Anatilimnocola aggregata: one gene and its partners. The main gene of each other region encodes a partner of the protein of the gene in region 2 in a complex. Links are inferred from orthologs where the notes say so. Each region holds a gene or a part of one and is shown on either strand. Other genes may lie near its edges.

Region 1 (4,497 bases), 1.5 Mb from region 2 along the record:
TGTTCCCAGTCCACTGAAGGCCAGCGCGCGAGCCGTCTTAAAAGGCAGCGCGAAGAGCGGCCTCTGGAACAGCGTGCGGTAAGTCCAATCAGGCATGGGATGGCAGTGAGTGAAAGGGACTAAACTTCGAACTATCGACTTCGAACGTGAAACCTGACACTTGGAACCGAAAACTTGATCCGATCTTAACCTTCAGCAGCCATCTGACGAGGCAGGTCAGGGGGGTACACGCCGCAGGCTGCCCTTTAACCATTCGGAGGGCTGGTTTAGACTACCGATTGTAGGGCGCACTTGGCGGAACCCTGCAAATAAATGGTCAACAACTTTTTGCGAGCATACAGGCAGTGACAAGAGCCCGCGATTTTCTTGGACCTTATCGCCTGGTGCGACTGATTCGCGTCGGTCAGACCTGCCAGGTTTGGGAAGCAGCCAAATCGGACGATACGACTCGCTATGCACTGAAAGTGCCCGTCCCCGAGAAGCGAAAAGACAAGGCGATCATCAACGAACTCAAACGCGAATATGAAGTGGCCGGGGAATTGAATCACCCCAACCTCATTCGCATTCACGAGTTCAACACCGAAGGCGAAACGCCTTACCTGGTGATGGAATATTTCGAGCACCCGAACCTTAAACTCTGGTTGCGACTGGGGCCTCAGGCCATCAGCTATTTCGCGCCGAAGTTTGTCGAGCAAGGTTCGCAAGCACTGTTTTATCTGCACACCAAAGGCTGGGTTCATCGCGACGTGAAGCCAGATAATTTTCTCATCAGCGACGACGCCCACGTCAAGCTGATCGACTTCGCCATTTCCGAGAAGATGAGGACGGGTCTCTCGGCAATGTTTGGCAACATGTTCGGCGGCACGCGCACTCAAGGCACGCGCAGCTACATTTCGCCCGAGCAGATTCGGAACCAAAATCTCGACGCGCGGGCCGACATCTATAGCTTTGGCTGCGTCTTGTACGAACTCATCACCGGCAAGGTGCCGTACACGGGCGACAATGCCGACGATCTGCTGAACAAGCACTTGAATGCTGCTGTGCCAGCAGTGCTAGTAATGAACGACAATGTCACGCAAGAGTTCAGCGATCTGATTCGCCGCATGATGGCCAAGCGCAAAGAGGACCGCCCACCCTCGATGTGGGAGTTTTTGAAGGAGTATCAGAAAATGCGCGCCTTCAAAGTGGTCCCTAAGCCCCCGACGGTTCGACCAACATTAAAGGACGACCGCAAAGGCTTCGTGTAATCGTCCGTGTTATTACCGAACACTTTCCTAGCATCGCTGTCTTAGCAAGCCTGCTCCTCGCTGCCAGCATATTCCGTTCGATGATGGTGAATTGAAATGAGTGAAACGACAAGCATCGCGAGCAACGGTTCCCCGAGTGGTGCCAATGGGTCGTCGAGCGGTGCCGCGCAAACGGCCCCTGGCCTCGACTTCGAACTTCCCATTCTCGCACTCGAAGCGCAACTTCGCACCCTGGAGCAAACTCCCGCGCGCACGCCCGAGCAGGAAGAAGAACTCCGCCGCATCCGCCGCGAAGTGAACGAGACCACGCGACAGGTCTATAGCAACCTCACGCCATGGCAAATCGTACAAGTCGCCCGCCATAAAGATCGTCCTTACACGGCCGACTATGTCTCGCTGGTGTTCGAAGACTTTGTCGAACTGCACGGCGATCGCAAGTTTGGCGACGACCGCGCCATGCTCACCGGATTTGCCCGGCTCGATCAGCACAAAGTGCTCGTCGTCGGCCATCAGAAAGGTCGCACCTACAAAGAACGAACCGCTTGCTACTTTGGCTGCGCTCATCCCGAGGGTTATCGCAAGGCGATGCTCAAGATGAAGATGGCCGAGAAGTATGGCATTCCGATCGTCTGCCTGATCGACACCCCGGGAGCTTATCCGGGCATCGGCGCCGAAGAGCGCGGGCAGTCGCAGGCGATTGCCGAGAACATGTACGAAATGTCGCGGATGAAGACGCCCATCATTTGCATCGTCATTGGCGAAGGTGGTTCCGGTGGCGCGCTAGGCATCGGCGTCGGCGATCGCGTGGCCATGTTGCAGTACTCCTATTACTCGGTCATCAGCCCCGAAGGTTGCGCAGGCATTCTTTGGAAGAGCCATCAGTTTGCCGAGAAGGCCGCGACCGCGCTCAAGTTCACTTCCAGCGACTTGCTGCGACTCGGCGTGATCGATCACGTGATTGAAGAGCCGCTGGGCGCCGCACATCGCGACCACTTTCAAACGGCCGCGCGGGTCAAACAGTACTTGCTCCGTTCGCTGCGTGAACTTTCGAGCAAGACTGGCGACCAATTGACCCAACAGCGTTACGAGAAGTTCCGCGCGATGGGCAAGTTCCTCGAAGAACCGTTGGCCGTTGCCGAATAATTCTCCGCGAGCCCTTCGAAAATGCCTTACCGTTGGGTTCTGCGCGAACATTTGCAACTTGCTGGCTTCCTGGTGAAATGGCTGGCGTTGGCAATCCCTCTGGGTGTTGTCATTGGCAGCGCCGTGGCACTCTTCTTATGGTCGCTCGATCGCGCGACGGAGCTGCGCTGGGAACATCCGTGGCTGCTGTATCTGCTGCCACTCGCAGGCGCGGCGATCGCGCTCTTGTATCAGTATTTGGGTAAGGAATCTGAGGCGGGCAACAACCTGATTCTCGATGAGATTCACGAGCCCGCGGCGGGCGTGCCGCTACGGATGGCTCCGCTGGTCTTTGTCGGCACGATACTGACTCACTTATTTGGTGGCTCCGCTGGGCGCGAAGGAACAGCTGTGCAAATGGGCGGCAGCCTGGCAAGTCAATACGCTCGTTGGTTGCGCAGCAACTCCGAAGACGCGCGACTGCTATTGATGGCGGGGATCGCGGCTGGCTTTGGCGCGGTCTTTGGCACGCCGCTGACCGGCGCGATCTTCGCGCTCGAGGTTTTGGCACTCGGGCAAATGAACTATCGCGCCATGCTGCCGTGCTTGATCGCGAGCATCGTTGGCGACTATACGACCTCGGCCTGGGGCATCGGTCACACGCACTACAGCATTCACGCGTTGACGCAGGTCGGACTGATTGAACACGCACCGCGACTCAATTGGTGGCTGGCCGGCAAAGTGACAATCGCTGCCGCTTGCTTTGGGCTGTGCAGCGTCCTCTTCGCCGAGTTCGCACACTCGCTGCATCATTGGTTCAAGAGGACGATTCGCTGGCCGGCACTCCGGCCACTGGTTGGCGGGCTCATCGTCATTGCCTTGGTCTGGACGGTTGGCAATCGAGATTATCTCGGCCTCGGTGTGAATGCCGATCCGGCAACTCCTCAAGCAGTCACGATTCAGTCCTGCTTCCGTCCCGGCGGCGCGGAATGGTTCAGCTGGGCTTGGAAGATCTTGTTCACGGTGGTCACGATCAGCAGCGGCTTCAAGGGTGGCGAAGTGACGCCGCTGTTCTTCATCGGCGCGGCCCTTGGTCACGTGCTCGGACTGCTGCTCGGAGTGCCGGTCGACTTCATGGCCGGGCTGGGCTTCGTCGCCGTCTTTGCCGGCGCGACCAACACTCCGCTCGCCTGCACGATCATGGGAATCGAACTCTTCGCACCAGGCAACGGCGAACTACTCCAGTCGGGCTTTGTCGTTTATCTGGCCATCGCTTGTTACGTTTCGTATTTCCTGAGCGGTCACACCGGCATTTATCTTTCGCAGCGAGTTGGCAGTCCGTTGACCAGTTCGTTCGAACATTTTTCCGCCGGCTCGATCCGGTCGATTCGGGACGGCCGAACTGGCGGCACAAATTTCCCGGCGGAAGAGAAAACCGAACTCGAAAACAAAACCAAATCTGGCCCTGAATCTGGCGCTAAAAACTCCTGATTCCCGGCCAGCAAAACGGGCCATCCGTGCGACCGTTTTTTCTTCGCTTCGCTCCCAAAATCGGCAGTGCTTCAAGCGCCAGATTCCGTCCCGAAATCACAGCTGAAGTTCACTAAAATCGTAGCTGCCAAATGGGCTCGCAGAGCAGGGCCGCCCAAGCCGTTTTCGCCCTAATTCGACCCAGCCCCAACGTCCGATAATGTTTGCAGACATAGGAAAGAAGTCGGAAATAACAAGTCAATTCCCGATAGCTTGTTGAGACGAGACGAAAGTCTTATTGAGACGAAAGTGGGTAGTCTCGGGAGCATCGCGGGAGAGGGCAGGGGAGGCGAATCGGAGCAGTCGGACGCGACCGGGAAAATTTCTCGAAAAAATTTCCTCTCCGGTGGGATGCCTGACGAGTTGTCGGGTGCTGCACTGAGCTGCGTTAACGGAGGGCCAGTCGCGGACGATTGGTGGCGTGATCTTGATTGGGGTCGCGTTGACGAGTTGTCGGGTGCCAACGGAGCAGGGCAGGGGGCCAGCAGCGAAGCTCAGGCCGTCTCGTTGGCTGTATCAGGGGATTCGGGAGCAGGCGGCGAAGCCGCTGCGTCGAACGCCTGGAAGCCAAGTAGCGGCAACGTCTTAGCGACTTCAG
Region 2 (4,600 bases):
CAAGCTGCGATCGGCAGCTTGAAAGTCGGTCGTCGTTGGCTTGGTTGTAATCGACATAATCGCTACGTTGCGCAGGCATGCAGACCTGTTCCCGGCAAGTTTAGGTCACACCTTGGCGCGCGATGGAATCGTTCACGCGCGCACTGGCGGCGATCATTCGTGGGTAGAGTGGGGCGAATCGCACGATCGGCTCCCCAGTCTCGCTGGAAGTAGTTGAGGTGAGGCCCACCCAACCGCAGCACCTGGGCTGAATGGATCCGCCTAGTCAACCTCAAACAACCCAACTTCTCCGCACGCATCCGCCGGAAACTGTTCGTCATCACCGGCCCGTTACGGTATTCTGGGAGTTGCCGATTCGGTTCGGTTCCTTCCTCCATAGCCAACACCGCCAGGCATCTCGCGCCATGCGAACCATACTTCTCTCTGTTGCCTTACTTGGCTGTACTACACTCCAAGTATTCGCAGCCCCGTTCGTGCCGGTGCGCGACCCGCAAACGGTCGCGTTTTCGCCCAGTGGCACCGTCGTGGCCACTGGTTGCTCCGGCATGTCCGATGGCAGCTTTCCGCCGCGGCCTCACCCCGATGTTCGCAAGTGCGCGGTCGTCGCCATTTGGGATGTGGGAACGGGCAAGCGCCTCGCTCGCATGGAAATGTTTGGCGACCTGACCCAACTCGCCTTTTCGCCCGATGGCACCTTGCTCGCTGCTGCCCGCTTGTTCGCCACTCCCGATGGAGTGCCGATGCACGAGGTTCGCTTGTGGGACGCCACCAGCGGCCGAGTGGTGAAAGTGCTCGACCGCTGCCATGCCTTCGAGTTTTCGGCCGACGGCGAAAAACTGGCCGTCGTCAGTCGCAGCAAGTGTGTGATCTACGACCGGAACGACTGGAGCAAAGAGCACCAGATCAAACCCCTCGGCGGCTGCGTCAGCGTGGCGTTCCCGCTCGATGGCACGTCCCTCATTGGCGTCTGCCGCGAAACGCAGAAAGAGGGGCCAGACCAATACCTGATTCGCAAATGTGAAATCGCGACCGGCAAGTTAGTCCAAACCTCGCAGCCATTGACTCAGCCCTTTTTTCGAGTGGCGATTGCCCCGGATACTGTCCACCTCGCCACCGGCCACGATGGCGGCAATGTGCTGATCTGGGATCTGGTCAATCTCACACCCCAAACGCGTTTGCAAACAGGCGTGAAGGGGATTGCTCATCCGTTCTTCTCGCCCGACGGCAAGTACCTCGCCGCGGGTTGCCAGGACAATGGCGACGTCGTCATCTGGAAGTTGCCCAGTGGCGAAGAAGCGGGCCGCTTTACGTTCGAGAAGGGAACCTTCCGCACCTATCTCACTCGGGGTGCTGACGACACCTTTCGCCCCGAGAAAGACCCCGCTCGCTTCAGCTTCAATCCCGATAGCAGCGCGTTCATGGTCGGCAGCTATGGTGGCATCATCCGACAAATTGAAGGTGGCCGCGAACTGATGCGGTTCGGGGATTAACAGCTGTCCCGAGGCAAGCGATACTCCACCTTAGCAAGGCGATTGCCCTGACGGGGACAGTTGCTAAGAATGCACTATCTATCGCAAGGAAGACATTCTGCTGCTGGGGAGATCGAAAACCATGACCACTACCATCGTGCTTGCCGGGGGTTGTTTCTGGTGTACCGAGGCGGCCTTCGAGCAGTTAAAGGGTGTCAGCGATGTCACGAGCGGTTATGCCGGCGGGACGAAGGAAAGCGCCAATTACCGCCGCGTGTGTGACGGGAATACGGGCCATGCCGAAGTGATTCGCGTGACCTACGACCCAGAGCAGATTTCGCTCGACACACTCTTGAGTGTGTTCTTCGATGCTCACGATCCCACAACGCTGAATCGCCAGGGAGCAGACCAGGGGACGCAATATCGCTCGGCCATCTTCTATGCCGACGATGCCCAGAAAGAGGCCGCGGCCGCGAAAATTAAGGAGCTAACCGAGAAGCGGGCCTTCGCGCAGCCAATCGTCACGAGTCTCGAACCGCTCGTCGAGTTCTTCCCGGCAGAAGATTACCACCAGGACTATGCCCAGCAGCATCTCGATCAGCCCTACATTCAAGGGGCAGCCATCCCAAAGGTATGCAAGGTCCGCGCGAAGTACGCGGGACTGATCCAGCGCGACTAAAAAGACCTCTGCATAGAACTCGTCACGCTCCGCCGCAACGGCCTGTGTTGGCCTACTTACCGCAGTAGTCGATCGCGCGGGCGATTTCGCTCTTCAATCGCGAGCGGCTGACGATGCGGTCGATGAAGCCGTGCTGCAGCAGAAACTCGCTGGTTTGAAATCCCTTGGGGAGTTCCAGGCGAATCGTGGCTTTAATCGTGCGTGGGCCGGCGAAGCCAATCAGCGCCTTCGGTTCCGCAAAGACCAGATCACCCAGCGAAGCAAAGCTGGCCGCGACGCCACCCATCGTGGGATTCGTCAGCACCGAGATGAACAAGCCGCCAGCCGAGTCGTAGCGAGCCAGAGCTGCCGAGACCTTGGCCATTTGCATCAGCGACAAGATCCCTTCGTGCATGCGGGCGCCACCGCCCGAACCGCTGACTATGATGAGGGGCAAATTCTCGGCAGTGGCACGTTCGACTAACCGGGCCAGTCGTTCGCCTACCACCGAACCCATGCTCCCCATGATGAAGGCCGAGTCGGTCACACCCACCGCGACGCGGCGAGCGCGAATCATGCCACAGCCCGTCACGGCAGCGTCGGTCATGCCGGTTCGCTTCTGTTCGGCAATTAGACGCTCTTTGTACGGTTTCGAATCGGCAAACTGCAGCGGGTCGGTTGGCAGCAGGTTTGCGTCCCACTCCTCAAACGTACCTTCGTCCAGCAGCTGGGCGATTCGCTCGGGGGCAGAGACGTAAAAGTGATACTCGCACTGCGGGCAGACGTTGTGCTGTTTCTCGGCTTCCTTTTTGAAGATCGAGGCACTGCAGCCTGGACAGCGCAGCCAGAGCCCTTCGGGGACGCCACGTTTAGGCCGTTTGATGTTGGATGGCGTAGTCACGATAGACATGGGGGAGGAGGATGATATCGAGGCTGTAGGGAGGGCTCCCATGACATGCTCCAATCCAGGGCGACTATGCGCTAGGTTGCCGGGGTCATGCAAGCAAATTCCGGCTTTTGATTCTACAAAAATGCGGGCTGTCGGCAGGGGGTCAATTGTCTCGCGATTGCGGCAGGCCTATCCATTAGGGTATCGGTTGCCGGCCATTGGCCGGCGCAGTTATTCCGCCTTTACTAGGCAGCGCCCCCTGCAACAGGGAGTACAGCGGCCGAAGTATGTGCTAGCACCACGCGGCGAACGTCGTCGTTCCCCAGATCGAGCAACTGCCAGCCGCCACATTGGCACTCGGCCTTCCACAGGTCGCCAAGTTCACCGGGAGTGATGACGTTGCGGACCAGGCTGAAGAGTGGTTCAGGCAATACCAGGGCAATCGTCCCCGTCCGATGCTTGCGTAAAAGTCGGTCGACACCAACCCGCACGCGGGCCTGGGCCATGCCGACCGGTTCACCTTCCGGTGGGCAGACGGTTTCCGGGTGGTCTTGCAGTTGACGATAGACCCGGGGCTGGGTGTGTTTCAACTCGTCGACGAGTTTGCCGTGCCACAGGCCGTGATCGACGTTCTGAAAATCGGCCAGTTGCCGCACCTTCAGCCGGCGGCTGTTGGCGAGTTGCGTGGCCGTTTCGACCGCACAACGGCAAGTGGAACTGTAGAAGTAGTCGATATCGACTTGCTGCAATTCAGCGACCAGGCGAACCGCTTGGGCGGTGCCGACATCGCTGAGCGGCAAATCGAGAGTTCCCTTGATGCGACCTTGTTCGTCGAAATCAGTCGCAGCAGAACGAATCAGCAGAATACGAACCATACAGGATCGAACTTGACCTCCTTAAAGACGTGCCAGTTGAGTAAGTTGTTCGACAGCCGGCCGATAGCTCGCCTGCCCGAAGATCGCTGACCCAACTACGAACCACTGCGCTCCTGCCTGCGCACATCGGCCAATGGTCGACGTGTTGACGCCGCCATCCACCTCTAAAATCACTTCGGGCCGAAGTTGGCCCGTTTGTTTTTGCGTATTCAACGTCTGCAATTTGTCGAGTGCCACGTCGTGAAACTTCTGCCCGCCAAAACCGGCTGGCACGCTCATGACAAGAATTAGGTCGACAGCCCCCAAGTATGCATCCAGCGTGCCAAGAGGAGTCGCGGGATTCAGTGCGATTCCCGCTTTCACTCCCAGGGAGTGAATTTCGTTGACCAGCGGCTGCGCATCAGCAACGGCTTCGACGTGGAAGGTAATCAGGTCCGAGCCCGCTTCGGCGAACTGCTTCAAATACCGCTCAGGCTTCTCGATCATCAGGTGAACATCGAGCGGAAGTTTCGTCACTTTACGCAGTGCAGCAACGATCGGCATGCCATAAGACAGATTCGGGACGAAGTTGCCATCCATGACATCCAGGTGCAAAGCACGAATGCCAGCATCCTCCAACGTACGGACTTCGCGCTCGAGATTGGCGAAATCGCACTGCAGCAGCGACGGCAGCACCAATGGCGTCGCCCCGCGTAAGGAATCGATGGAC
Region 3 (4,388 bases), 5.7 Mb from region 2 along the record:
TGTTCCTTAACCTCGATGTCTGCGTACAGAGTTGTATTCGTCCGATGTTCAATGATCGCCAGCTAAAACTCCCCACCTTGTTACTGGCCTGCGGACTATTGGCGCTGGTGGGCTGTCAGGGCCCTATTTCCACGGTCGAAGGACAGGTTACGCTTGACGGCCAGCCGTTATCGAGGGGCGACATCTCGTTCTACGCGCCAGGCGGAGCACTCGCCAACGGAGCAATCGATGTATCAGGGCGATACCGGATTCAGACAGGCACAGAACGTGGCCTGACTCCAGGGACGTACCGGGTGGTCGTCGTCGCCAACGACGTCATTCTTCCCACGGAACCCGGTGGCGCGCCAATGCCCAAATTGATTACCCCGGCCAAATATAGCGATCCTGCGACCAGCGGGTTCACAGCTGAAGTGAAGCCCGGGCACAACAAATTCGACTTTGAATTGAAGTCGTCGCCCTAAGTGGCGGGTCCGCTAAGCGTGCCAAAAATGCCGAGCTATTTGTGAACTTCGGGGGCGAGGAACGTCCGTTCGACGAAGCCGGTATCGACCAGTGCATCGGCAAAGGTGGCGTGACTAAGCACCTTCTTGTGGAACATTGCAGTCGTCGCTATGCCTTCGACTCGCAGTTCGTCAAGCGCGCGAATCATCGTGGCAATCGCTTCGGCCCGAGTGGGCTTATAGACGATCAGCTTGCCGATCATCGAGTCGTAATGAGGGGGCACGACATATCCGGCGTGAGCATGAGAATCGAACCGCACGCCCAGACCGCCGGGAACGAACATCTGCTTGATGAGCCCCGGATTGGGCTGGAAGTTGCGGTCGGGATTTTCGGCATTGATGCGGCACTCGATAGCACAGCCCGTCTGCTTGATGTCTTCCTGCTTGAATGGCAGTGGCTCGCCGGACGCTACCAGAATCTGCGTCTTGATAATGTCGATGCCAGTCACCATTTCGGTGACAGGGTGTTCGACTTGCACGCGCGCGTTGACTTCGATGAAGTAGAAGTTGTCTTGCTGGTCGACAATGAATTCGACGGTGCCGGCGTTGGTGTAGCCGACTTGCTTGATGAGTCGCACAGCCGCTTCGCACATCTCTTTCCGCCGCTCGGCAGGCAAGCGAGGAGCGGGCGATTCTTCGATCAGCTTTTGATGGCGACGCTGGGTCGAGCATTCGCGTTCGAAGAGGTGGCAAACATTGCCGTGATGATCGGCGATGATCTGCACTTCGACGTGGCGCGGCTTTTCGATGTATCGTTCGAGATAGACGCCACCATTGCCAAACGCAGCTGCGGCTTCGGTCTTGGCAGCTTGCAACGCGGGCTTGAGCGCCAGTTCGTTGGCGGCGACGCGCATTCCTTTGCCACCACCACCGGCAGTCGCCTTGATGAGGACGGGATAGCCAATTTCGCGGGCAGTGCGGACAGCTTCTTCGTCGTCTTCAATCAGGCCAGCTGAACCGGGAACGACAGGGACGTTGGCCTTGCGGGCTGCTTCGCGAGCGCGGTTCTTATCGCCGAGGGCATCCATCGCTTCCGGCGTAGGGCCAATAAAGTCGATCTTGCAGCTGCGGCAGACTTCGTTGAAGTGGGCGTTCTCGGCGAGAAAGCCGTAGCCAGGGTGAATGGCCTCGACGTTGCCGACTTCGGCGGCGCTGATGATCTGATCAATCTTTAGATACGACTGCGCGCTCTTGGCGGGGCCGATGCAGTAGCTTTCATCGGCCAGCTGTAGATACTGCGAACCGCGATCGGCAGTGCTATAGACGCACACCGTCTCAATGCCAAGCTCTTTGCAGGCCCGGATGATCCGCAAGGCAATTTCGCCGCGGTTAGCAATCAAAATTCGTTTGTACATATGCTCGATGGCCGGACGACCGGCGGCTTACTTGCTGGTATCGACCTTGAACAGCGGCTTGTCAAACTCGACCGCTTCGCCATCTTCCACCAGCACGGCGACAATCGTGCCCCGTACTTCGGCCGGGATTTCGTTGAAAACCTTCATGGCTTCAATAATGCAAACGGTCGTGTTGCTGTCGACCCGGTCGCCCACTTTAACAAAGGCATTCGCCTTAGGATTGGCCCGCGAATAAAACGTGCCGACCATCGGGCTCTTGATGACTGTGATGCCCGGACCATCGGCCACGGGTCCCTTGGGTGCGGCGGTCGCAGCAGCTGCGACGGGTGCCGGCGCTGGTGTGGCGGCTGCCATGATGGGAGCGGCGAACTGCTGCGGCGCGTATTGAACAGCGGCTCCGCGTTGAATGCGGATGCGATGCCGCGACTCGCGGAGGTCGATCTCGTTCAGGTCGTGCTCTTTCATGAGCTCGACCAAACGGCGAATCCGGTCCACATCGAACACATTGCCAGTAACCGCTTCCGAATCTGCCATGATATTTTTCCGAGGCTTCTTGACCGCGACCGCCTTGGTAGCGGGCCGCGCGGACGTCCCGGCTCGCTGGGAAGGCTTGCGGGCGTCGGCCATACCTATTTCCTATGAATCACTAGATGAGCAAACGATAAGCAATCATGCGGGCTGCGAACGGACGCAATCAGCCAGCAGCAGGTAGTGGGCAAAAGCTCAAGTTGCAGATTTGCGGAAGAACTGCTGAGCACCCGTTTTCGGAGGAGACTCTCGCGGCACAAACCGTTATCTGTCCTAGAGTTTGGGCGGATTCTAGCTTTGCTTGACGGGCCCGTCAAGCCGCGACTCCGTAGCCCGCCGAGTCCAGTATTTCTCGAACAGGTCCATCAGCAGAAAGACCCCGCCGGCGCAGGCTCCGGTCAGGTACCCGAGGAAGCCACCCAGCGGCACACTGATCAACAGCGAGCAGAACAAAGCCAGCATGGGAGCCCGGCGATCCACAAACATAGCCATCCCAACGACAAACAGCGGCAACAGCACTGCTCCGGCGACCACCGATACCTGCCGAGCAATGCCTCCCCAGCGCATTTGGACCAGGCAAATAATCATTGCTAGCAGCCCGAAAAACAGGTACAGCAACTCGTGGGCACTGACCGCGCGAAGCAAACCGAACAGCAAAGCTAACGCTGTTGTAATTCCTAAAATTGCCGACATTCCAAATCGGGTCGGCACATGAAACGACGGAGCCGCCGTGACTTGGGCCGAATAGTGCCGCCAGATCGAGACTGATTGGGTCCAGGGGAAGGTTAGCCACGACCAGAAGACCGGACCTCGCATCGCCCGCTCAGACCGAACCTGCTGTTGAAACTCTGCCTCCGTGGCAAAGCGATAGCCGGTGAGGCCGGCCGCTGGGTCGGCGGGCTGCTGCTTGGGATCTGGGTCAACGTTGGACATGGCCTCATTGTCACGCGCTCGCTCGTCACTTGCCAGGGAGTTCTCTCGGTGGCTTCGCAGTCCATGCTGGTGCAGCGTCCCTAGGCTTATCAACACCCCCCTTTTGCGGACAAACTTGCAACCCGTTTCGCGACAACGAATTGCACCAAATTTGGCAACCCTGAAATCATCCTATCTGTTGAAAAACCCCTGCCGGTGAACCCTTGTGGCTCTAGCCGTTGACGCCAGCATGATGTCGGGGGTACTGACACTCAATTTCGCCTACCTGTGGCTCGTCTCGCCGCACTCGATGAATTCCCTGCAATGCCGCGAAACAGTTCCAGGGTACAGCGCGAATCGCTTCCACCGCGCAGCCTCCTCCACCAAGTTGCCAATCCAGCCACTCCTATTATTTATACTTAGTGACTACTTGCCAAGCAACTGCCGATGATATTTGTCGTGCTGTGTTAGCAACTGGCAGCAAGCGAATTACTATTTCTGGCGGTTGCGCATGGTTGCCGTATACGACCGCTTGGTTCGTTGTGGGTTGGGAGTTGCATCCATGGCAACCGTCGCGGGGCGCTCGAACAGTTGACCCAAGCCCGGACCATGACCGCTGAGATTGGGGCCAGCCTTGACCCACACCCTCACGATTCCCTTACCGAAATGAGAGCCCGACCCACCGATTGTCAGTTGTCTCCCTTGCAGGTTTTCGTACCGCTGCACCGAGCCGTCGGAGTACTGCAACGCGACGTTCGACACATCGAGCAGCGAGGAAATTTCCACGGACGACTCGTGAAATTGCACAGCGATCGTCGGCCCGCTCATTCCTCTCAGTTGCGGGGGAATGGCCTGCGCTTGCGATAAGCCCAGAATTGTCGCTGCCACGACGAGCCCAACCACTCGCTGATTCATAAGGCACCCCAGAGAGAGAAAGACGCCATCCGCAGCAACTCATTCTGGCGAGTTCGCCGCGCTGCGACAACGAAATTCGGGCGAACTATTTTTCGCTATTCGCGGCCAATGCCAAAGCGCCGTGCACGACGGTCAACTCGCCCAACTCGGCAGGGAGCAAACGATAGGAACCGCGCAG

What was found.
Region 1: the proteins of accD (region 2) and ETAA8_RS12325 are in contact, whole or in part, in a solved structure (PDB 8UXZ), measured with the Escherichia coli proteins. The link is inferred for Anatilimnocola aggregata from one-to-one orthologs.
Region 3: the proteins of accD (region 2) and accB are in contact, whole or in part, in a solved structure (PDB 8UXZ), measured with the Escherichia coli proteins. The link is inferred for Anatilimnocola aggregata from one-to-one orthologs.

Annotation. Positions count from the first base shown.
Region 1 is NZ_CP036274.1:3,246,446-3,250,942, reverse strand. The notes cover bases 554-3,366. They hold ETAA8_RS12325 (acetyl-CoA carboxylase carboxyltransferase subunit alpha), read left to right. Parts: upstream 554-1,343; coding sequence 1,344-2,390; downstream 2,391-3,366. Other genes in these bases: ETAA8_RS12320 (voltage-gated chloride channel family protein), read left to right, coding at 2,412-3,366; ETAA8_RS12330 (serine/threonine-protein kinase), read left to right, coding at 554-1,247. Also shown: ETAA8_RS12335 (hypothetical protein), read right to left, coding at 1-96; more of ETAA8_RS12330, read left to right, coding at 345-553; more of ETAA8_RS12320, read left to right, coding at 3,367-3,860. UniProt on the Escherichia coli protein: Component of the acetyl coenzyme A carboxylase (ACC) complex. First, biotin carboxylase catalyzes the carboxylation of biotin on its carrier protein (BCCP) and then the CO(2) group is transferred by the carboxyltransferase to acetyl-CoA to form malonyl-CoA.
Region 2 is NZ_CP036274.1:1,724,037-1,728,636, reverse strand. Bases 1,115-4,030 are described here. They hold accD (acetyl-CoA carboxylase, carboxyltransferase subunit beta), read right to left. Parts: upstream 3,029-4,030; coding sequence 2,201-3,028; downstream 1,115-2,200. Other genes in these bases: rpe (ribulose-phosphate 3-epimerase), read right to left, coding at 3,913-4,030; ETAA8_RS06720 (histidine phosphatase family protein), read right to left, coding at 3,262-3,891; msrA (peptide-methionine (S)-S-oxide reductase MsrA), read left to right, coding at 1,612-2,148; ETAA8_RS06735 (WD40 repeat domain-containing protein), read left to right, coding at 1,115-1,490. In the rest of the region: ETAA8_RS06740 (hypothetical protein), read right to left, coding at 1-57; more of ETAA8_RS06735, read left to right, coding at 405-1,114; more of rpe, read right to left, coding at 4,031-4,600.
Region 3 is NZ_CP036274.1:7,454,727-7,459,114, forward strand. Bases 637-3,340 are described here. They hold accB (acetyl-CoA carboxylase biotin carboxyl carrier protein), read right to left. Parts: upstream 2,390-3,340; coding sequence 1,883-2,389; downstream 637-1,882. Other genes in these bases: accC (acetyl-CoA carboxylase biotin carboxylase subunit), read right to left, coding at 637-1,855; ETAA8_RS28295 (hypothetical protein), read right to left, coding at 2,675-3,316. In the rest of the region: ETAA8_RS28275 (DUF1559 domain-containing protein), read left to right, coding at 1-10; ETAA8_RS28280 (carboxypeptidase-like regulatory domain-containing protein), read left to right, coding at 45-461; more of accC, read right to left, coding at 497-636; ETAA8_RS28300 (hypothetical protein), read right to left, coding at 3,788-4,210; ETAA8_RS28305 (ROK family protein), read right to left, coding at 4,296-4,388. UniProt on the Escherichia coli protein: This protein is a component of the acetyl coenzyme A carboxylase complex; first, biotin carboxylase catalyzes the carboxylation of the carrier protein and then the transcarboxylase transfers the carboxyl group to form malonyl-CoA.